Mastigocladopsis repens PCC 10914: one gene and its partner. The protein of the gene in region 1 interacts with the protein of each later gene in a pairwise test. Links are inferred from orthologs where the notes say so. Each region holds a gene or a part of one and is shown on either strand. Other genes may lie near its edges.

The links.
Region 2: the proteins of MAS10914_RS0118155 (region 1) and MAS10914_RS0117265 interact in binary tests that used the Escherichia coli proteins (3 or more experiments, as listed by UniProt). The link is inferred for Mastigocladopsis repens PCC 10914 from one-to-one orthologs.

The regions. Positions count from the first base shown.
Region 1 is NZ_JH992901.1:3,580,357-3,592,103, reverse strand. Bases 5,799-8,785 are described here. They hold MAS10914_RS0118155 (peptidoglycan D,D-transpeptidase FtsI family protein), read left to right. Parts: upstream 5,799-6,357; coding sequence 6,358-8,214; downstream 8,215-8,785. Other genes in these bases: MAS10914_RS0118150 (iron-containing redox enzyme family protein), read left to right, coding at 8,431-8,785; MAS10914_RS0118160 (hypothetical protein), read left to right, coding at 5,799-6,061. In the rest of the region: MAS10914_RS0118195 (NblA/ycf18 family protein), read left to right, coding at 50-247; MAS10914_RS0118190 (serine/threonine protein kinase), read right to left, coding at 692-2,248; MAS10914_RS0118185 (hypothetical protein), read right to left, coding at 2,508-2,960; MAS10914_RS30460 (sugar-transfer associated ATP-grasp domain-containing protein), read right to left, coding at 3,030-3,653; MAS10914_RS35670 (hypothetical protein), read right to left, coding at 3,758-3,952; MAS10914_RS0118170 (hypothetical protein), read right to left, coding at 4,730-4,951; more of MAS10914_RS0118160, read left to right, coding at 5,363-5,798; more of MAS10914_RS0118150, read left to right, coding at 8,786-9,555; MAS10914_RS0118145 (class I SAM-dependent methyltransferase), read left to right, coding at 9,723-10,418; MAS10914_RS0118140 (tetratricopeptide repeat protein), read left to right, coding at 11,172-11,747. UniProt on the Escherichia coli protein: Essential cell division protein that catalyzes cross-linking of the peptidoglycan cell wall at the division septum. Required for localization of FtsN.
Region 2 is NZ_JH992901.1:3,385,148-3,396,806, reverse strand. The notes cover bases 4,509-7,407. They hold MAS10914_RS0117265 (FtsW/RodA/SpoVE family cell cycle protein), read left to right. Parts: upstream 4,509-5,316; coding sequence 5,317-6,498; downstream 6,499-7,407. Other genes in these bases: MAS10914_RS35640 (hypothetical protein), read left to right, coding at 7,362-7,407; MAS10914_RS36655 (plasmid mobilization protein), read left to right, coding at 6,887-7,036; MAS10914_RS30435 (hypothetical protein), read left to right, coding at 4,698-5,063. Outside these bases: MAS10914_RS0117300 (phycobilisome rod-core linker polypeptide), read left to right, coding at 1-1,218; apcA (allophycocyanin subunit alpha), read left to right, coding at 1,603-2,088; apcB (allophycocyanin subunit beta), read left to right, coding at 2,154-2,639; MAS10914_RS0117285 (phycobilisome linker polypeptide), read left to right, coding at 2,865-3,068; MAS10914_RS0117280 (hypothetical protein), read right to left, coding at 3,320-3,823; MAS10914_RS0117275 (hypothetical protein), read left to right, coding at 4,134-4,490; more of MAS10914_RS35640, read left to right, coding at 7,408-7,649; MAS10914_RS31650 (AAA-like domain-containing protein), read left to right, coding at 7,576-9,513; MAS10914_RS0117255 (WD40 domain-containing protein), read left to right, coding at 9,506-11,659.

The DNA of each region.
Region 1 (11,747 bases):
GTCTTGTGAAACCTATATCACCTTTACTTTTTGTTTTTAGGAGTCAATTATGAACCAACCAATCGAACTGAGCCTTGAACAACAATTCAGCATCCGCTCCTTTGCTACTCAAGTGCAGAACATGAGTCATGACCAAGCTAAAGACTTTTTAGTCAAGCTCTATGAACAGATGGTCGTGCGGGAAGCCACTTATAAGGAGCTTCTCAAGCACCAATGGGGCCTAGATTCTGGTTCCAGTTGGGCATAGAGGTTGATCGCCGCAGTGGGCGACCTCCTTCTCTTGCTCGGTTCCAGGGAGGAAAGGAGCTGGGGATGCCGGGGCGTCAACTACAATGAGCAATCCCGATTAAATAATTCACCATAGACAACTCATTTAACCAAATGAATTGGCTGTATGCTCTATGTCGTTAGAATTGACATTGAGTGTGAGTAACTCTGTGCATTCGCAAAACTGTTGCTTTGTCGCAGAAAGCGTTACACATAGTACCCATGCCTGTTCTTTTAAAACAAGGCTTTACTCATAGAGCAAAGGTAATCTCAGCCATTAGTTTACTCAAATTTTGCTGCTTATATTATTTATATTTACATTTCTTATAACTTTATGAGCAATCACTTACATAATTTTTTAAAAAATTAATATAAATCCATGAGTAACACTGTACAACTTAGAAGGTTAGAAATTATATTCCCTCTAGCCGCAAAGGTCAAATGGGGAATCTGTCTCAAGTGCTTGTATCTTTGCCAAAATTTGAGGCTTAATTTTTTCGTACTCGGTTTTAAGTAAAGTTTTACTAGCATGGGGTTCAGCAGACGATTCCAGCTTATTGCTTATCGAAACCCACTGTTGCAGCCGCTGGCACTGTGCAGAGGCGATACTTGAAAGTAATACATGAACACAGGAAGTTGGTGTCTCTCGAGCGAAGAACAGTATACGGTAGAAACCTGTTTGTCCCAGTAAGCAAGTGATTTCTTGCCCAAAAGTTGTTTTCAGGTCGAGGTAGTATGGCAACCATTTGGCACCATGCCTGCGGTTATAAATGAGAGTCATCCACAGCAGCATGGGGTGAGGAGAAGTAATGAAAAGAAATTGGTTGTAGCGTGTACAAACCAAACGCTTTTGAATTTCTAAATGTGGTAGCATGACCCACAAAGCTGGTAAAACCTGCCCATTGGAACAGAGGGGACTGGGAAAAACAATATCAGCAATGGGTTTATTTGGGGGCCAACAAGCTTGCTTTGCAATTTCATCAACTAATCCAGAGGCTAGTATTACTGCCTTTGTCTTGTGTTCAACGTCTGCCTGTGCTGGAGGAAGGGCAGTAGAAGGCACATCAATGCTGGGCAAAGCTTTGCGTGTGCCATAACGCAGTTCTAGAGATGCCAGGATTTTGAGGATTTCGTCAGTACTTTGGGGTCGTGAGTTTGGTGTCTTGGCTAGACAACTCATAACTAAATTTTCTACCTCTTTCGGTAGTTGTAGATCGGGAGCAACCTCAGCGAAGCAACGCGGTTGTTGATAGTGGTGTACTTTATACCATGCTCCAAAAGAGTGAGTTGGCGCTAGCAGAGGAATTTTACCTGTAAGCATCTCAAACATCATCACTCCCAAACTATAAATATCAGAACGGTTATCTAATTCCTTGCCCTCCATTTGTTCAGGAGAAGAATAAACTAGAGTGCCTAAATAATAGTTAGTGCAATTGCTATCTGACTGTAGTAACTTAGCGATACCAAAATCTAAAACTTTGACTAATTCGCCAAAACTGGGGTCTGGAATGACCAGCATATTGCTCGGTTTAATGTCGCGGTGGATAATCGGGCAGATTTTGCCATCAACTGGGATACCATCATGAGCGCAGTGTAACCCCAAGCAAATTTGACGCACCATGCTCAAAAATCTTGGTAAAGACAGTTGCTGCTTGCGGATGACATCGCTGAGATTTGTTCCTTCCAGGTACTCCATAACGTAGTACGGAGTATTATTCTCGTCTACGCCATAGTCCATGACTCGGACAATGTGGATGCTTTTTTGCCCAAGTAAGGCACAGGTTTTCGCTTCTCGCTCAAAACGCTCCTGCACTCGTATTTTTTGATTTTGGATTGATATAGCAAGAAACTTAACAGCAACAGGTACGCCTCCCAACAAAATGTCCTTAGCACGATAAACCCTACCCATTGCTCCAGCACCAATTATTTGCTGAAGTTCGTAGCGTTTGCTCAGTATTCGACCAATGTTGAGGTCTGACATAGAAAAGTAGTGGGTAGTTGGTAAATGTTTAACACGTCCACAGAGATTTCTGCCTAACAGACAACTTGTTAGTGTTGTGGGTTAGAAATTAATACAACCGTGCGAGATGAGTATAGTCACTGGAAAATTTTGTACTATCGCGTACTTTTGTTCTTATTTAGTTTTCCCAAATTTCAGCAGGGAGATAACGTGGTGGATAGTGGATAAATGTTTTTTACAACTCACAACTACCAACTACCAACTATCAACTATCAACTAACTAAATTGATTGACGTTCTAAACTAGCTTCCATCGTACTGGTTAAAAAATGACCAGTTAAGATACCACTGGTGAGGTAGTAGATGTTATCAGAAATTCGGTGGAGAGTTTCAAAGCCACTACGACGTTGGGAATCGCTCAATCCCCAGTACCGCTGTACAATCGTTTCTGGACCAAGCCAGCCTTCTCCTTCCATTTGTCCCAAGAGATTATGCTGCAGTAGGAAAGCATACTGGCGCTCCCCACGATCTAGACGCCCTTTGTATTGCAAGGCAATTTCCGAGCGAACGCCATCGCTATCTGGAAATATGAGCTTGGTCGCCATAGTGAACCAATTATCCCGATTCCAAGCAATCAAGGTCATACCCTTGACGCTGATTGGCATACTATTACGTTCCAGCCAAGTTCCTTGTAGAGTCCAGCGTCCAGGTTCAATGAGAAAAGAGTGAGCCACCTTGTACGTTCCTTACCTTGCTTGAGTACCGCCTAGACTGCGGCAAATAAGTTAAGTACAGTATAGCCGTTAGCTATTTGGGTAGCTTTCAAGGGCAGGTTGTGCTGAATGAGCCAGGTGAGAACGAGTTTCTACGGCAAATGCTTCTTGGGCAAACACAATTTTTTCTTGAACTCCTAAGAGTTTTGGTAAAGCATCATCAATTGCTTCAAGTCGCCTAATCAGTCCCTCTCGATTGGCAATTTGAATTGAAAGACCCGGACGAGCATTTATCTCCAGTAACAGTGGTCCTCTTTCCTGATCTAGAACAATGTCAACGCCGAGATAGCCAAACTCTGTTTTGTCGCCTAACTTGGTAGCCATCTCCAGAATCGTTTGCCAGTGAGGAATTTGGCGATCGCGCAACAAATGCCCTGTTTCCGGATGGTTCTCAATATAGCGGTTGTTCTGGATACCAGCCAGTGTTGTACCAGTTGCAAGGTCAATTCCAACACCGACCCCACCTCTATGCAAATTAGCTTTACCGTCAGAAGCCCGCGTGGGGAGACGCAACATTGCCATTGCTGGTACACCTCGGTAGACAATTACCCGGATATCGGGGACACCTTGATAGGCAATTTCATCAAAGACCGGATCGAACTGTACAGCATATTCAATGATTGCCTTATCGCTTTGTCCTCCCAGTGAAAACATCGCTTCAACATATTGCGTCCAATTAAGACCGGATAGTTGAAATTGTCTCGTTCTGCAAGGTTCACCTCTTCCTCAATCCAGCGACCTGCAATACAAAATTTCATTCACACCACCGGACGGCGTAAATTACCATTTTGGCCTTCGCGATTCTTGATGCGAACCCACCGCACAACAGGACGCTCGAAAACTGCGTTGTTTCCCTCTCCATTTGTGAATCGGAATTTAATCATTCCGCCGGATTCTAAGTCTTTATCGGGCTTTTCTAAAATTTCGGCATTACATAGACGCTGTTGTCGCACCGGTGTCAAGCTTTACTTTGACCTCTTTCTCAACACCAGGAATCCTTGCTTTCTCTACCCAACCGATGGTCTGAGTCTCTTGTTCTTGCGAGTTAATGGCTTGAGTCTGTTGTAAACTGCATCCTGCTCCAGATAATAAACTAAATAAACAAGACGACAAAAATCTTTTTAGATGCATATGATGTATGCAAACTAAATTTACTTCTCATAGCAAGGTTACCGTTTCCCATAAGACAAGGCTTTATAGCCCATTAGTAAATATACTTAATTAAAGTTGCAACAATAACTATCTGGAGGCAGATTGTCGTTAGTAGTGAGGTTTAAGGACAGGGAAAATGTATCTAATTATGCTTGACAAAAATTTATTTATCTGAATTAAAAAAATTAGGAATCGATGACTCAACTTGCTCGGCTAAACAGACAAAGCCCGCAAGGCAGAGACTGCATAGGCAGCCTTTGTTAGGGTGACACCTGTGAACCGAACCTTTCCCCAAAAGCTGACTTGCTAAGAAACCCGGTTTCAAAGAGAAACCGGGTTTCTTAAGGGAGTAGTTGTGAGAACCTGGCAAGCTCAATTGTCACTACCAGGTCACTTTTCCAAATCAACAAAGGAGTACAGGGAATTGTCAAGAGAAATTGTCAGTGAGCGTGACTAACTTATGCACTCTTGCACTCTCAGAACTCAGCCATCTACTCTGTAGAAATCCCGGAGGTCAACTCAACCAATGTAGTGAGGATCTCTGCAAGAACCTGTTTTGGCTGTTTTAAAACTGCTATTTAGGGGGTCGTAGTTGGGCTGGCAGGAGTGGTGGCAGTTGCGGGAGGGGTCGCTGTGGTACCACCTGCGGGTGGGGTAGCGCCAGTATCTGCTGGTTCAGCAGGTGAAGTAGCAGCACCCCCACCCGCAGGTGTATCGCCGCCGCCACCACCACCTTCGCAAGCTCCGAGAACTGCGGTCAGACCTAGAATTAATGCAAAACCAAGGATTTTTATTTTCATAACTCCTCTTTCACCAATTGCGCCTAGAACAATTTTAGCCTGTTGAATACGATACCCTATTTGTTGCTTTTTTTTAAGTGATTTGAGATTACAGATTCAGGCAAAATGTTTTAGCTTCTTGTAAGGTAACTTAATTATTCAGGGTAGCATCACTAAATTTGCTCGCCAACTGGGATATCATCCCAAAAACTGCAATTTTTTTGGCATACTCTTGTTTGTGGTGGCAATGAGTTGCCATACTTTTTCTTTGAGAAACCGAGTATTTTGGAGATGCGAAGATTGATGCGCCTACCTATCAGAATATATTGATTGGGTGTAGGGTGTTATTTGTGATTATTGTCCGAAAGGCAATGATAACCAGAGCAAAAACAGACAATCATCTAGAATAAAGTATTTTCTATCCCAAAAATTATGACTCTTGCTCGCAAATCAGATGTTTCTGCAACGGGCAGTGGGTTCCGGACAGCAGTTAGAAGTGGCAGAAAACGGCACTCTGCTCACCGACAAAAAGCGTCCCCCCAACCAGAAAATGCCCCACAGACACGGCAGTTTAGTACTCCTGGAGCCTCTCTAAGAGCCTCGTCTACATCAGTAGACTCCGGAAAACAAAGGCATTCGTCAAAAAATTTATCAGTCTCTGCACGGCAGCACTCAACTGAAGCTTCCAGTCCCAAGGCATACACCACAACATCCGTGCCAGAGTTAAGCAAACAAAAAGCGCCAACCGTCCCTGTGATGCCATCTGCTGAATCTGTACCTTCGTGGTTGCTGCGCCTATACGCCTTACATCGTCATTCTTCAATTGTGGCGTTTTTGTTGGTGGCTACAACGCTTGTTGTTTATGGTTGGACAGTATATTCCCAACAACTTTGGAGTCAAGCATACCGCAAGCTGCAAAACTTGCAACGCCATGAGCGCCAATTGATGACAACCAATGAGGTGCTAAAAAACAAAATGGCACAAGAAGCAGAACGTCCATCAGCCAAATTGGTATCTCCAACTCCCTCAAGGATGATGTTTGTGAATCCTGCACCTGTTGAGGCTCACCCTGCACCCAACACAACACCAACAGAAATACAACAGCAAACTCCCAATCCGGTGGGATATTAGTCAAAAGTTAGTGGTGAGCCAGCGCGAATGACGGCTTTCCCGCGCCCTGGCGACTGGCGTTGGCGCAGCCTCTGGGGAGGAGATACCCGAAGGGTTAGTGGTTAGTGGTGAACCAGTAGTGCGGGAGGGAAACCCTCCCGCACTACTGGTGAATCCAAAGGGTTAGTAGAACAACCCTTCGGGTATACCTAAGCCTGAGGCACGCACACGCACTCACGCGAAGCGCTTACACTACTCGCTTTGCAACGCAGTGGCTCACCAACAACTAACAACCAACAACCAACAACCAACACACAATGCAAAAGTTACCAGGCAGAACAAAATTTAGAAAATTTAACTTTCCGAAACCAGCACTGACAAGGCGACAGCACAAGGGTTCGAGACGAGAGTACAACAGCAAACTTGCTGACCATACTCAAGAACAAACATCCAAGACTAAACCCAGACTATTCATTGTTTGGAGCTTTCTCATTGCGGCTGGGGTAGGGTTGGCCGTTAACTTGTACAACTTGCAAATCGTAAGTGGTCCAAAGCTAACCCAAAAGGCGCGAAACCAGCAAATGGTGAATTTGCGACCTTTTATGCCCCGTCGCCCAGTGGTGGATCGCAATAAGGATTTGCTGGCAATTGACCGTCCTGTATATACTTTGTACGCCCATCCCAAACTTTTTGAAAATTCTAATCACCAGATGGCAGAACAGCTCTCGTCAATACTGGATCGAGACGCTACTGAGTTAGAAAAAAAGTTTGAAAGTAGAAAAAGCGGTATTACACTTGCCTCTACCTTACCAGAAGAAATTGCTGATCGCATTTCTTCATTACACCTGAATGGCTTAGAGTTAATTCAAAAATACTCCCGATTCTACCCACAGCAGGATTTGGTTTCAGAAGTGGTGGGCTATGTCAATGTTGACCGTCGCGGTCAGGCTGGTGTGGAGTACAGCCAAGAGAAGTTGCTAGAACGTTCTATGCAGACAATACGGTTAAGCCGAGCAGGTAATGGGGCGCTGATGAGCGATTATGCTCCAGATGGTTTTCTCAGTTCTGATGACCTGCGCCTGCAACTGACTATCGACAGCCGCCTGCAACGAGTTGCCCGCTTTGCTCTTAAGGAACAAATGGAAAAGTACCGGGCAAAGCGGGGGGCAGTCATTGTTATGGATGCGTGGGATGGTTCCCTACTCGCCCTGGTTTCTCATCCCACTTATAACCCAAATGAATACTCTAAAGCCGATATCTCTTTATTTAAAAACTGGACGGTAGCAGACCTGTATGAACCAGGTTCAACTTTCAAACCTTTAAATGTGGCTATTGCCCTAGAAGCTGGCGTTATTAAAGCTGATGATGTGTTCAATGACCCCGGTTACATTCAAGTGGCTGACAGAACAATTAAGAATGCCGAAAACAAACGTTACGGGCGGATAAACATAGCTCAAATTCTGCAACACTCCAGCAACATAGGCATGGTTCAAATCATCCAAAGATTGCAGCCTTCAATCTACTACGGTTGGCTGGAACGCTTAGGGCTAGGACAAAGCGTTGATGATACGGATTTACCTTTCACCGTTAGCAGTCAGCTAAAAAGTCAAGAAGAATTTCTTGCCTCGCCTGTCGAACCAGCAACTACCTCCTTTGGTCAGGGCTTTTCGCTGACACCGTTACAGTTGGTGCAAATGCATGGAGCTTTAGCCAATGGGGGCAAATTGGTCACACCTCACGCAGTCCGGGCGCTGATAGACACCAAAGGGCAAGTCCACTATTCACCCAATCGAGATGCATCGCGCCAAATATTCTCACCCACCACCAGCCAAAAGGTCGTAGAGATGATGGAGAGTGTAGTCGATGAAGGATCAGGAAAAGCATCGCAAATTCTTGGGTATCGCATCGCAGGCAAAACCGGCACAGCCCAAAAAGCCAGTTCCGCTGGTGGTTACATCAGCGGATCTGAAATTACCAGCTTCGTGGGTATCTTACCTGTAGAATCCCCTCGTTATGTGGTGTTGGCATTGGTTGATGACCCGAGAGGAGAAAATGCCTATGGCAGTACTGTAGCCGCACCAATTGCTAAGTCAGTCATGGAAGCACTCATTACCATTGAACAGATTCCACCTAGTAAGGTTATCAATCAAGCACCTGCTAGTCCCCAACAGTAAGGAGTAGGGGAAGTAGGGGAGTGGGGGAAGTCAAATTTATCTGTTTATTTCCCTCTACTCCCTCCACTGCCCATCTGCCCCTCTAGACTGAATCTTTCATCATAAACTTAATTTTTCTTTATCACTTGTGGGAGAGGTACTTAAATTTACTTAATGGAAATCTAAATAGTAGAAGTTGAAATAATTTCATGCCTGCCTTTACTAGCCAAGTATTCCATGCACAGCAATTTCGTGATGTCTCCTCTCCCCGAGGTTGAAACAAAGAGTACACAAATAAAAGAAAAAGAAAAAATAGATATAAACTATGCGCGTGTTGAGCAGCAATTTATAGAACTGCTCGCAACAAATAATTTGGACAAAAAACTAGATGCAGAACCTGCGTTAAAGAGCGAGTTTGAAAGCTCACTCTCTGTAGCAATTCGTGCAGCTTATCAAAATGGTGCTGGTGATGATGTAGCTCACTGCTTTCTCCAGCGCATACTTTATCGTATCAATCGGTTAAATTTGTTTTGGTACGACGACCTCCGCCACTACATCAACGAGCGTTCTCCTTACTTGCATAAGGTGCGCGACCAAATTGAGACAGCTTGCCAAGAGTGGGAACTCGCACAAATTGATGTGGCTGCATTGCAACAATTAGATGTTAAGCAAGCTCTCATTGAGCGCTGTGCTGACGATTTAGATCCGCCTTTGTCGCAAGACAGCCGCTACATCCGTGAGGAAATGAGTGAGGCTGGCTACCGTCACTTGCTGGCTATTGGCTCATTTGACGGTTTAGTTGAAGGTAGTCGCCTTTCCCGCATTTTGGGTGGTGCTGCTAATCAAGTACAGTGTACTCTGGTGCGAGTCCTGCTGGAAGAGTACGGCAACGGACGTTTTTCTCGTAAACACTCTACATTTTTTGCCCAAATGCTGGCTGAATTTGGGATGAACACCGAACCAGAGGGATACTTCGATCTAGTTCCTTGGGAGGTGCTGGCTTGCGCTAATCATAATTTCCTCCTCACCGAGTGCAAGCGTCATTTTCTGCGTTACAGTGGAGGGCTGACTTATTTTGAGGTGGCGGGACCTGCAGCTTACAGAAACTATCTTGCGGCGGCGCAACGACTGGGACTATCGGACGCAGCGATGGGTTATTGGGAATTGCACATTCGGGAAGATGAACGCCACGGACGTTGGATGTTGGATGATGTGGCTTTGCCTTTGACCCAAATGTACCCTGATGATGCATGGCAATTGGTGCTGGGATACGACCAAGAAAAGCTCACAGGTGATCGCGCTGCCAAAGCTGTTGTGCGCTCTATACGCGTCGCAGAGCAAGCCATATTGAGTGAGTCATAATGTAAAGCGCTTGGTTTTGCTTTTTTAATTGCTTCATCTACCAACTTATTCCTTTGGTAACAGGTTGTTTACTAAAGGAACATTTTTTCATTGCCTTTTTAGAGATAGCTGATAGGGTGGGCATCACCTGCCTAAAGTTCAACCAATGGAATTTCTGGATAACTCAAATGAAGAACATCTTTTTTTGCCCTGAAGAATCCAATTTTTACTCAAACTGCTTGGACAATTTTGTTTTGAGCAATTGTCAACAATCTGAGTGTATCGTTGAGTTTGGCTCAGGAGATGGGAAACCTGTTATTAATTCATTATTGAAAAACAGGTTTGATGGTGTGATACATGGATTTGAATTAAATACTTCTGCCTGGAAAGTTGCTAATTTAACAATCGACGAATATAATCTCGGACAAAAATATATAATCCATAATTCATGTTTGTTTGAATCTTCTCAAACAGAAGCTGAGTATCTAGTTGCTAATCCTCCGTATCTTCCCGCACCAGATAAAGATATTTGTATGCCACTCTTATTTGGTGGCACAGATGGAGCAACAATTACCAACGAACTCTTATCATTAGGTTATGAGAATGTACTCCTTTTAGTCTCTAGCTTTTCTAATCCAGAAAGTACAATTCATCATGCTAGAGCGAACGGTTACAGGGTGACAAATTTTATAGTTTTACCTTTAAAATTTGGATACTATAGCTCTGAGCTAAAAGTTAAAAATCACATAGAGGAATTACGAAAAAATAAAATGGCATTCTATTCTGGTGATTATTACTTTTTAGCTGGGGTTTTATTTCAAAAGTCCCAGGAATCTGGAGCAGATTTATCTAACGAGTTAGCTCAAGTTATGACAACTTTGTAATATAGGCGAATAGAACCACACTCACAAACCCGGTTTCTTATAGAAACTGGGTTTCTCAAATTGAAAACAATGTCAAACTTTTTCTCTTAATTTCCTGATATAGCAATCCTAAATCATAAGCCCTACGTACACCGCACTCGGGTATGCCTGCGGCACGGTACGCGAACGTGAACAATAAATGATGGAGTAGGGTAGGCAGCATTGCCGACCCTACGCGCTGGATTGTTTGCTTGGTCAAGGAATCCGCAAAAATTTTCAGAAAAGATTAATACTTTTCTTCAAAAGATTCACAATACCCTTTAGGGTAACGGCTCACCGTTAACTGAACCGTAATGAGGGTGGGGTACTAGATATTCATGCAAGAGGTCTAATGACCGGAGAAATTGACATGAGACGGAAACAACCTCGTCCTCCAAAATCTATCTTAAAGTAGATGTAAAATATTTAAAAGTTTTAAATTAACAAATAAATGTGTTATTTCCTACAATTATTATTATTGAGCACTAAATCCGGAATGAGTAATAATTGGATCTGATTTTTACGAGAAGATTAATGTAACTGCTTTAACATCAAGCTGTAAGCCAGTTCCAATAGCTTTCTCGCTCCCATTGCTGTGCAGGTAGATTGAGTGTCCCTAACTCGCCCTTGAAGCACGACACTACTTGAGAAGAACTACCTGTTGTTGAGTTAACAAGGTGCATCTCAATATTGTTCACTCTATCAAACCAGCCTTTGAAGGTTTACCAAAAAAAGATGAACTCACAACCACCCCTGCCTAACAATGAAATAGCTAGGCTCAATGCACTTCACCAGTATCAAATTCTCGACACTCCTGCCGAAAAAGTCTTCGATGACTTCACCTTTTTGGCTACACAAATTTGTCGTACCCCAATTGCGCTTATTAGCCTTATCGATGGGAATCGGCAGTGGTTCAAATCGAAGGTGGGTTTAACAGCGTGTGAAACAAGCCGGGACGTTGCATTCTGCGCCTATAGTATTTTGCAACAAAGACCATTAGTGGTCAGCAATGCGTTAGCAGACTCCAGGTTTGCAACAAACCCTTTGGTCACCTCCGACCCCAATATTCGTTTTTACGCTGGTGCGCCCCTCGTTACACCTGAGGGATTTGCGATTGGAACGCTGTGTGTTATAGACGTAGTGCCCCGAGATTTGAGCCTGGAACAGGTGGAAGCACTACGGGTATTAAGTGACCAGGTGATTGCACAATTTGAGTTGCGGCGTAATGCCGCAACTCTATCACGCGCTATCATTCAACGGCAGCAGGCGGCAGCACAGCTTCGTCGCCAGCAGGATTTTATTGAGGTCTTG
Region 2 (11,659 bases), 190 kb from region 1 along the record:
ATCTTTAAGTTGGTGGCAGGTATCAACGATAAAGGTGCTGTGGCAACTATTATCGGTGCTGCTTACCGTCAGATTTTCGAGCGCGATATTGCACCATACGTTGCCCAGAATGAATTCACCGCACTACAAAGCAGGCTGGGTAATGGCGAAATCACTGTGAAGGAATTCATCGAAAGCTTGGGTTATTCTAACCTATACCAGAAAGAATTCTACACACCTTACCCCAACACTAAGGTTATCGAATTAGGAACCAAGCACTTCTTGGGTCGTGCGCCGATTGACCAAGCGGAGATTCGGAAGTATAATCAAATACTTGCAAGTCAGGGACTTCGCGCCTTTATTCAGACAATGGTCAGTAGCGCTGAGTATCTCCAAGCGTTTGGTGAAGATACGGTGCCTTATAACCGCTTCCCAACCTTGCCAGCGGCGAACTTCCCGAATACTGAGAAGTTGTACAACCAGCTGACCAAGCAAAGTAAGGAAGTGGTCGTACCCAGCTTTGAGCCAGTGCAAGCGCGGATGGATTCTGCCAAGATGCCGATTTTGGCGAAGGCGATCGCAGACATGGCAGCAAAGGCTCGTGAAATGGACAAGAGCAAGCCGCTGTTTATAGAACTGGGTCGTTCCTTCAACGATGGTCGTGGACAGTCGGTTGAAGTGGGTGTGGGTACAAACCGCCGCAAACCCGCACGCATTTACCGCATGACGGTAGGCGCAAACCAAGCAGAAATGCAACAGGTGATAAACGCCATTTACTGTCAGGTGCTGGATGTGTTTAGTGGTCAAGTTCCTGACTACTTCCGTCGTACTGACTTGGATAGCCGATTGCGGAATGGCGAAATTTCTGTGCGGGAATTTGTCCGTGAACTGGCTAGCTCAGAAATCTATCGCAAGCGCTTCTACACGCCCTATCCCAACACCAAGGTGATTGAGTTCCTCTTCCGTCACCTGTTGGGACGCGCACCAGCCACCCAAGCGGAAATTCGCTCCTACAACAAATTGCTGGCAGATAGCGGTTTAAGAGCCGCTGTAGAGGCGATCGTAGATAGCCCAGAGTATGCTCGGTACTTTGGTGAGGATGTGGTGCCTTATGGTCGCTTCCCATCCCTACCAGCAGGTAACTACCTCGGTAGCGTGAAGGCGGCGGCTGACTTGGTGAAGCAGTCCTGGTCTAGCTTATCTCCTGCTGTGATTACGGGACGGTCTAGCCTGCGTTAAAGCTAGGAAAAGGGGACAAGGAGGACAAGGGGGAATTTGCACCCGTGTCTTCCCCTACTCCCCTATCTTCCCTTGCTTTAATAACCCGCAAACTTTCTTAACATTGCTTTCAGGATGTGGGCATGACACTAAACATGAAAAGCAATGTTACAAAGTGTTAAGAGCAGTCATATTTGCTCAACAGAATGCCCGAAAATAATTCCGGAAGGTAGTTGAGTTTAGAAGCTTGTGTACTAGTCATTACTCAAGCAGACTCGGAATGTACTAAATGCAGCAGCCCCAAAGCTGTTGTGTCTAAAAAAACGAGAAAACAGAGCTACCGTTAACCAATAAATTCGCACCAGTTTAACATTCTGGTTTCATTAGTACTGGAGGACTCCATTAATGAGTATCGTCACGAAAGCCATCGTGAATGCTGATGCAGAAGCTCGTTATCTTAGCCCCGGCGAATTGGATCGGATCAAGGGCTTTGTTACCAGTGGTGAGCGTCGTCTCCGCATTGCTCAAGTTTTAACTGACAACCGCGAGCGTATCGTTAAGCAAGCTGGTGACCAACTGTTCCAAAAGCGCCCTGATGTTGTTTCTCCTGGTGGTAACGCTTACGGTCAAGAAATGACCGCTACCTGCTTGCGTGACCTGGATTACTACCTGCGCCTCATCACCTACGGAGTTGTCTCTGGTGATGTCACCCCCATCGAAGAAATCGGCGTTGTCGGCGTCCGTGAAATGTACAGGTCTCTCGGTACTCCTATCGATGGTGTAGCTTCTGGCATCAACGCTATGAAGAACGTTGCTGCATCACTGTTGTCTGCTGAAGACGCTGGTGAAGCAGGCGCTTACTTCGACTACCTAGTCGGTGCGATGCAATAAGATAAACCTGTTTCCCTGCTGAAACAGAAGTGTTGCAATACGGTTGGAAATAAGGAAATAACAACATGCAAGACGCAATTACCGCTGTTATTAACTCTTCGGACGTTCAAGGTAAGTACTTGGACACTGGTGCTCTAGAAAAGCTCAAGAGCTACTTCTCAACTGGCGAACTGCGCGTACGTGCTGCGACCAGCATCGCTGCTAACGCCGCTGCAATTGTAAAAGAAGCTGTGGCTAAGTCCCTGCTGTACTCTGACATCACCCGTCCCGGCGGTAACATGTACACCACCCGTCGCTATGCTGCTTGCATCCGCGACTTAGATTACTACCTCCGCTATTCCACCTACGCTATGTTGGCTGGCGATCCATCCATCCTGGATGAGCGCGTACTAAATGGTTTGAAAGAAACCTACAACTCCTTAGGTGTACCCATCGGTGCTACCGTGCAAGCTATCCAAGCTATGAAGGAAGTTACCGCTAGCTTGGTAGGTCCTGATGCTGGTAAGGAAATGGGTGTTTACTTCGACTATATTTCCTCTGGCTTGAGCTAAGAGCTAGGTTGCACTTAATCATTTAAGTGCGGCTCCCTTAAGGTCTGGAAATCAATCGTGAGTGCTAGAACGTTTAATCGCTTATCTTGCTAAAGATGATGTGTGATGAGTGTTAAGGGTCTAGTATTGATGCTTGATTTCCAGCCTTTGAATGATTAGATAAAAATATGCACTCACAATTTTGAAATAAAAAAGTTTTCACATCACTATAGGAGATTTAACATCATGCGGATGTTTAAGGTTACTGCTTGTGTTCCTAGCCAAACTCGGATTCGTACCCAGCGTGAACTGCAAAACACTTTCTTCACCAAGCTCGTTCCCTACGAAAACTGGTTCCGCGAACAGCAGCGGATTCAAAAAATGGGCGGCAGAATTGTTAAGGTAGAGTTGGCAACTGGTAAGCAGGGAGCCAACACTGGGTTGCTGTAATTCTTCTAGACCTAATATAGACCTAATTCAAATTGTAGGGAGTTGTAAAGAGGTCAAGTGACCTCTTTTTTGTGGCATCAAAAAAGAAAACCCCATTTGCAAGATGGGGTAAAGTCATGTAGTTATAAAGCCATGTGGAATACATGTGGAATGTGTGGAAAGCCTTTATACTCCCTCTACACAATTAAGGTCTTTAGAGAGACTGATACAGAAGGTTTTGGACATTTTTGAAGTAAAGGTCAGGTTGATTATCACTGAGGTCGCTTTGGCATATTTTGCTGAGATTGCTCAATTTGTTCGCGCTGCTCATCAGTTAAAACCGATTTCACTTCTTCTTGAGACGACTGCACAATCTCTTGAATTTTTTCTTTCTGATCGTCGCTCAGATTCAGTTGGGCAAAAGGATCATTGCCCCCTCCTGCCTGAGTAGGAGCACCTGGTCCACCAAACCCACCCTGTGTTCCACCTCTACGGTTTCTCATTGCAGCTGTCTTTTCTTCTAATTCTTGTCGTTGTTCTGATGTGAGAACATCATCAATTTTTTCGCGGGTTTCTTTGTTAATCTCCTCTAACCGCTCTTTTTGGTCATCACTCAGGTTTATATTTGGACGTTGACCGGGTGCTCCTTGTTGTGGAAACCTCTGCGCCTGCAAAACTTGATTTGGCGCACTGGGTAAAGCTTGTACGCCTAAGGGAACAGCCACAAAAGCAAGCCCAATGACTGAAGACAACATCATCATAAGTTTGAGTTTCATTGTGACCTCGTTACCAATTTATTGAGTTCAACATCACAATCATAGGAATTTACATTCTTTTTGAGCATGGGGTAAAAGTACCAAATCTAACGTCCTGGTCATAGATTAAAAGTACTAAATCCAACCATGACTTTTCTCCTATGTCACTTCTAAGTAATTTTGCTGAGGGTCTTGGCATTTGTTGTGTCCTATACAGTAGACCTTGGCGTTTCATCAAGTCGTCATATATCAGTATCGGCTCAATAAACAGGGGTAGTCGAGAAAAATAAAAAAATGAGCGAGGAACACATAGCGTCGTAGAATATGACAGATGACGCAAAAGCAATCGAGTGAAAAGTTAGTAGAGACTTTAGTGCAAACCATCAACCCGAAGGAAATTGCAGAGGAGTCCTTGCGTCAAACAGTAGAGATACTACTGAACCTGATAGAGCAATTACATACAGAAGTAAAAGAGTTACGAGAAGAAAACCAACGCTTAAGAGACGAAAACAACCGCCTCAAGGGAGAACAGGGTCAGCCAGACATCAAAGCCAAAAAACCGAGAGGGTTCTCAAACAACCACTCATCAGAAGAAGAACGAAAGACTCTGAAAAACCACTCCAAGGGCAGCAAAAATGCTCATCTAAAAATAGACCGAGAAGAAATACTGGAGTATCCCTTAGAATGACTGCCAGCAGATGCACAATTCAAAGGTTACGAGGAAGTAATCGTTCAAGACATCACCCTGGCAGCCGATAACGTATTATTCCGTAAACAGAAATACTATTCGCCGTCTGAAGGAAAAACTTATCTGGCAGAACTACCACTAGGTTACTCTGGAGAATTTGGCCCGGGAATAAAAGCCTTGGTGATTAGTTTGTACTATGGAGGCAATATGACCCAAGGCAAACTGTTAGAGTTTTTAGAGGATATTGGCATCTCCATGTCAGCAGGGCATTTGTCCAACCTGTTGATCAAAAACCACCCTTGTTTTGAAAGCGAGAAAAGTGAAATCTATGAAGCTGGGCTAGCTAGCAGTCCCTGGCAGCAGTTTGACCAGACTGGTGCCCGTGTTGCTGGAGTCAACTATACCACCAATGTAGTGTGTAACCCTTTGTATACGGTCTACTTTACAACTCCCAACAAAGACAGATTAACTGTACTGAAGGGATTACAAACCAAATTATTGAGCCGATACGAATTCGCGGCTACTGCCGGGTTCTTGCGATCGCCTAACCAATCTCGAAACTTAGTAATATAGTTTTTGACCTGATGAGCGGAATCATGCTTTACGCACTGGTCTTCAAGCCTACTAATGAGCCAGTGGGAGCGTACATACACCGCGCCATAGGTCTTCTGCTTAAACGCTGATTAACCGCTTAATCGGCAATTGTGTGTAAGCTGTAGTCAAAGCTTCTCCAGGACGTTTCCAAGTGTAAAAGTCATCTCTTGTTTGAATGCTACTTGGTATCATTAACGTCAACTCGAACGATTAGACCTTAATTTTATTCATCGTGAATCTACGCCGCTTGATTCCATTATTTGACAACTCCGTATCTAGCTGGGCATTAGAGGCGCGTTTATTGCGCTGGTTAACAATGGTTTGGCTGTTTGTCGGGGTAGTCATGCTATTTTCGGCATCCTATGCTGTAGCTGATGTCCGTCACCATGATGGGCTGTACTACTTTAAGCGTCAAATCCTATGGGTGCTAGTAGGTTTAATAGTATTCAATATTGTTGTTCATTTGCCCTTGCGTAGGATTTTGGGGTTATCCAATTGGTTTATCTTCCTGCTGCTGGGATTAATTTTCGTCACCATGGTTCCAGGAGTGGGAAAGACAGAACTTGGTGCGGCTCGCAGGCTCGTCGGACCAGTTCCGATTCAACCTTCCGAGTTAATTAAGCCCTTTTTAGTGCTGCAAAGTGCTCAACTTTTTGGTCAGTGGGATAGACTGAGTTGGCGCGTTCGCTTCACCTGGCTCGGTATTTTCGGTTTTGTCATTCTAGGGATTTTGGCACAGCCCAACTTGAGTACTGCTTCACTTTGCGGCATAACGATTTGGCTGATTGCCCTAGCAGCTGGATTGCCTTACAAGTACCTAGGAGGAACAGCTGTTGGTGGAGTATTTTTAGCTATACTCAGTGTTACCTTTAGAGAGTATCAGCGCAAACGGGTGATGTCGTTCCTCAATCCTTGGGCTGATGCGAGTGGGGATGGTTACCAGTTGGTGCAAAGCCTACTGGCAGTGGGTTCTGGTAACACATGGGGTGCTGGGTTTGGGCTTTCTCAACAAAAGCAGTTTTATTTACCAATTCAGGACACTGACTTTATTTTTGCAGTGTTTGCTGAGGAGTTTGGTTTCGTTGGTAGTATGGTGCTGTTGTTACTGCTTGCTTTATACGCCACCCTAGGATTAGTTGTAGCCCTCAAGGCAAAGCATCCAGTATATCGACTCGTGGGGATTGGCGTGACAATTTTGATGGTGGGACAATCATTACTCCATATTGGAGTTACGACTGGAGCTTTGCCTACTACTGGTTTGCCTTTGCCCATGTTTAGTTATGGTGGGAATTCAATGATTGCTAGTTTGCTAGCAGCTGGTTTGCTAATTCGGGTAGCACGCGAGAGTAGTGAAGCTGAAGTAGTACCCTTGCAAGAAGAATCTGAGAAGAGGCGGAAACGGCGGCTTTTTTAGAGAATTGACACTCCCCTGGCTGAACAAATTTCGCTACGCTCATTTGTTCGGAATCTTGGGGATTCTTGGTTCATTGAGACCACTTAGATTAGGTTCCTTGCGTCATCTAACCCAGAGGTGGGACTCTCCCCAAGCGTTAACTTTCCGAGTGCCCCTCGGTAGTTGCATTTTTTGCAAGTCCTGTTTAGATTGAAACAAATCGTTTCAGAATTCTGATTCGTCTAGCTCCTATGAATCTTTTACCTACTGCTAGGAGGAAACTAGAACAATGCAGTAGAACCGCATAGATTCAATTGTCAAGGAACAGAAAAGCCGTTAGGCAGTTAGGTTTTTATACAGGTTGATTACCGTGCCTGTTATACTTGATTGTACTGACAATTGGCGGGATATGTCAAGAACAAAAAAGCTAGATATCAGAGTATCTGAGTACGAATTCCTTCAACTACAACAAGAAGCGGAAAAACAAGGTTGTTCAATGTCTGACTTGGTTCGGAAATACATTTCTAAACTTCCCAAACCAAACATCACGGTAGGCTAAAGCCTACGTTGTGGTTTTCATCCCCGGGCTGTTCGCGCAGCGTGCCGAAGGCATAGCCACGGGGTTTTCAACCTACCCCTTATAAGGTGTAAAACTGGGTGACGAGGAGGGTGGGTGTGACATCCTCCCACACCAAATCAAAGATTTGGTAGTCAAGTTTCTTCGTACCAGGTCACCAAGAGCAATAGACCGCATAAGTTGATTTTGCTTTTCTCTATAAGATAATAGGTATCAATAAGATATTGCACTGTGCTGAATCGGTGTTTTATACATATCTCAATAAATTTGTCAATATGTAAATTCTCAAACTTTCTCATACTCGCTAATGAGTAATAACACGTGTGTCAAAACAATTTTGCTCTTGGCGGCGAATCCAAGAAAAACTTCTGCGTTACGACTAGATGAAGAGGTACGGGAAATTGATGAGGGATTGCGACGCGCAAACAAGCGGGAGCAGTTTAAATTAGAGCAGAAATGGGCAGTGCGATGCTCCAGAGGAGCCGCCCAAAGGGCGATCGCGCGATTTTTACCGAGCAATCTTGGACACTCAACCCCAGATTGTACACTTGTGCGGACACGGTGCTGGGGAAGATGGCATTGTGTTGGAAGATGACACGGGGCAAATAGCGTTAGTGCAGGCAGATGCGCTCTCCGGTATGTTTAAGCTATTTGCTAGAAAAGGGGTTGAGTGTGTTCTGCTGAACGCTTGTTATTCAGAGGTGCAAGCAGAAGCGATTAGCCAACACATTGAGTATGTGATTGGTATGAATTCGACGATAGGAGATAAGGCTGCGATTAATTTTGCGGTGGCGTTTTACGATGCTTTAGCGGCTGGGGAAGAGGTGGAGTTTGCCTATGATTTGGGTTGTTCTCAGCTTATTGGTTTGAAGGAATACCAAACCCCTGTGCTTAAAAGAAAATCACTCAATAGTCCCGTTGCACAGAAGACAACGCGCCAACGCATCTTTATCAGTTATAAGCGTGATGTTGAGCCAGATCAACCAGTCGCTTTAGAAATTTTTCAAGCGCTGTCGCAACAACACGAAGTCTTTATCGACCAGACGATGTTGGTAGGTACGCGTTGGGCTGAACGCATCGAAGCGGAAATTCGTCAAGCTGATTTTCTCATCGTTTTCCTTTCGGCGCGGTCAGTTCACAGCGAGATGGTTGAGCAAGAAATCCGGATGGCGCATGAGTTTGCACAAGTGCAGGGAGGGCGTCCCGCTATTCTCCCGGTGCGTTTAGCATATCGGCAACCATTCCAGTATCCTTTGAGTGCTTACCTTAACGATATCAACTGGGCTTTTTGGCAAAGTGCGGAGGATACGCCACGGCTGATAGCAGAGTTGACACAAGCTATCTCAGGTGGAGAGTTGCCTTTTGATGCGGCGCAAGCCAAAGCTGCTTTACTTGAGACGAGTGAACCTTCACCCTTACCTCGACCTTTTGCTTCAGCACAGCCAGTGGCGTTGGAAATGCCAGAAGGAACGATGGACACTCAATCTGCGTTTTATGTGGAACGTCCATCGGATGCTATTGCCATCAGGACAATTGCACAGCGGGGAGTTACTATTGCGATTAAAGGACCCAGACAAGTTGGTAAGAGTTCGCTGTTGATTCGCGCAATTGAAGCTGCGGTGAACGCGGGTAAGCGAGTTACTTTTTTGGATTTCCAACTTTTTGACAAAGCCGCCCTGACAGATGCTGAACTTTTCTTTCAGCGGTTTTGCCGCTGGCTGACTTATGAATTGGAAATGGAAGACCGAGTGGAGGAGTATTGGAAGACGCCGCTTGGGAACAGCCAACGTTGCACGCGCTATGTTCAACGCCATATTTTAAAAGAGTTGGGCAAAACGCCTCTTGTTTTGGCGATGGATGAGGTGGATAAGGTTTTTGACGCTGACTTCCGCAATGATTTTTTTGGAATGTTACGGAGTTGGCACAATAGCCGCGCCACAACACCCATATGGAAGCAGCTGGATTTGACGCTGGTCACTTCCACGGAACCTTATCAACTGATTGACGACCTTAACCAATCACCTTTTAATGTTGGGCAGGTGATTGAATTACAAGATTTTACACCAGAACAAGTGACTGACCTCAATCGCCGTCACGGTTCACCCCTCAACTCCAGTCAGGAAAGACAATTGATAGTTTTGTTGGGTGGGCATCCTTATTTGGTGCGTCGGGCGCTTTATTTAGTCGCGAGTCAGCAAACTTCCACGACTGAGTTGTTTGCCAATGCGACTGCTGATAGTGGTCCTTTTGGGGAGCATCTGCGTCGGCATCTCTCGCTGCTACATGATAAAACAGAATTGATCCAAGGACTGCTGCAAATCATTCGTCAGAATACCTGCGACGATAAGCGTATCTTCTGGCGGTTGCGGGGTGCGGGTTTGGTGCGCGAGGAAGGACGGGTAGTTTTGCCACGCTGTCAGCTTTACGCCAACTATTTCCGGGAGAACTTGCGTGAGTAACTCAAGCATCTACACTGTTGGCGGTACTGTGCAAGCCAACCAAAATGGTGTCTACATTCCCCGCAAAGCGGATGAGGAATTGTTGGCGCTGTGTCGAGAAAGGAAGTTTGCTTACATCCTCACCTCACGCCAGATGGGTAAATCTAGTCTGATGGTGCGGACTGCTGAACAACTCGCAGAAGAAGGAATTCAGACGGTTACGATTGATTTGACGCAGGTGGGCGTGCAGGTGACTGCGGAACAATGGTATCTGGGGTTACTTACAATTATTGAAGGAACCTTGATGCTGGATACAGATGTAGTGCAGTGGTGGCAAGAACGCTCTCATCTGGGTTTTACGCAGCGGCTGACTTCATTTTTTCAGGATGTGTTGCTGAAAGAAGTTGCTTCATCTGTCGTGATTTTTGTTGATGAAATTGATACGACTCTTAGCCTAGATTTTACTGACGATTTTTTTGCTGCTATTCGCTATCTCTATGTTGCTCGCGCTTCCAATCTAGAGTATCAGCGTCTTTCCTTTGTTTTGATTGGTGTCGCAACTCCAGGCGATTTGATACGCGATCCTAAGCGTACACCGTTTAATATTGGTCAGCGCGTTGACTTGACTGATTTCACGTTTGAAGAAGCAAAACTTCTGGGTGACGGACTGGGGCTGCATACTGAGGAAGTGCAACAGGTGCTGAGATGGATGCTGGAGTGGACAGGAGGACATCCATATTTATCACAACGGCTTTGTTGCATTGTTAGCCAGGAGAATAAAAAAAGTTGGTCAAAAGCTGATGTTGACAGCTTGGTGAGCAGTACTTTCTTGGGTGCAATGAGCGAGCAAGATAATAACTTGCAGTTCGTGCGTGATATGTTGACTAAACGCGCACCAGATAAAGAAGGTGTTTTGACTGTTTATCGAGAGGTTCGCCGGGGTAAGTCGGTTCTGGATGAGGAACAATCAATAGTCAAGTCTCATCTGAAGCTGTCGGGTGTGGTGCGGCGTGAGCAAAATGTTTTGCAGGTGCGGAATCGAATTTATCGGCAAGTGTTTGATTTAAAGTGGGTGAATCAACATTTGCCGTTGAATTTGCGGGATTTTTGGGAGCGTTACAAGCCATTGTTACCATATCTTGCAATAGCGTTGGTATTTTCTGTTGCAATGAGTGCACTGGCACTTTATGCTAACGAGCAACGTCAAGAAGCAGTCAATCAGCGACAAGAAGCATTACGTCAGCAACAAGAGGCAGAAAAACAACGTAATTCGGCAAAGAAGGAGGCTACAAATGCTCAGAGACAGGAGAAATTAGCTCAACAACGCGCCAAGGAAGCACAGGCAGCTCAAAAGCGAGCAGAAACATCTCAACAAGCAGAAGCAAAACAACGTCAACTGAGTGAACAACGTAGAGTACAGTTAGCTGATGCTCTCACCAAAACCAAAGCTGCTCAACAAGCTGAAAGAAAACAACGTCAACTTGCTGAACAACGTCAATTACAAATAGCTGATGCTCTCACTAAAACCCAAGCTGCTGAAAAATTAGCTGTGCAACGTCAGCAAGAAGCGCAGAAACAGCGAGACATTGCCCAACAACGAGAAAAAGAAGCAAATAACGCAAAAGCAGAAGCAGAGAGACTGGGAGTTAATGCACAAATCCTCGCGCAAAGTCTAACTTCAGAAAACCTGTTTGTCTTATCACATTTAAATTTTGAGGCTTTGCTAGAAGGTTTGAAGTTAGGCAAACGAGTCAAACTTCTGGACAAGGATATAGAACCAGGCAACCGCATGAAAGCAGTTGCTACTCTCCAGCAGGTTGTTTATGAGATAAGTGAACATAACCGACTGGAAGGACATAGCGCTCATGTCAGCAGCGTCGCCTTCAGTCCGGATGGCAAGACGATTGCTTCTGGCAGTCTGGATCGCACGGTACGGTTGTGGAATCTCAAGGGGGAGCAACTCAAAACCCTGACTGGGCATAGCAGCCCTGTCAGCAGCGTCGCATTCAGTCCGGATGGTAAGATGATTGCTACTGGCAGTAGTGACAAGACGGTACGGTTGTGGAATCTTAAGGGAGAGCTACTCAAAACCCTGAGTGGGCATAGCGATGGTGTTCATAGCGTGGCATTCAGTCCGGATGGTAAGACGATTGCTACTGGCAGTTGG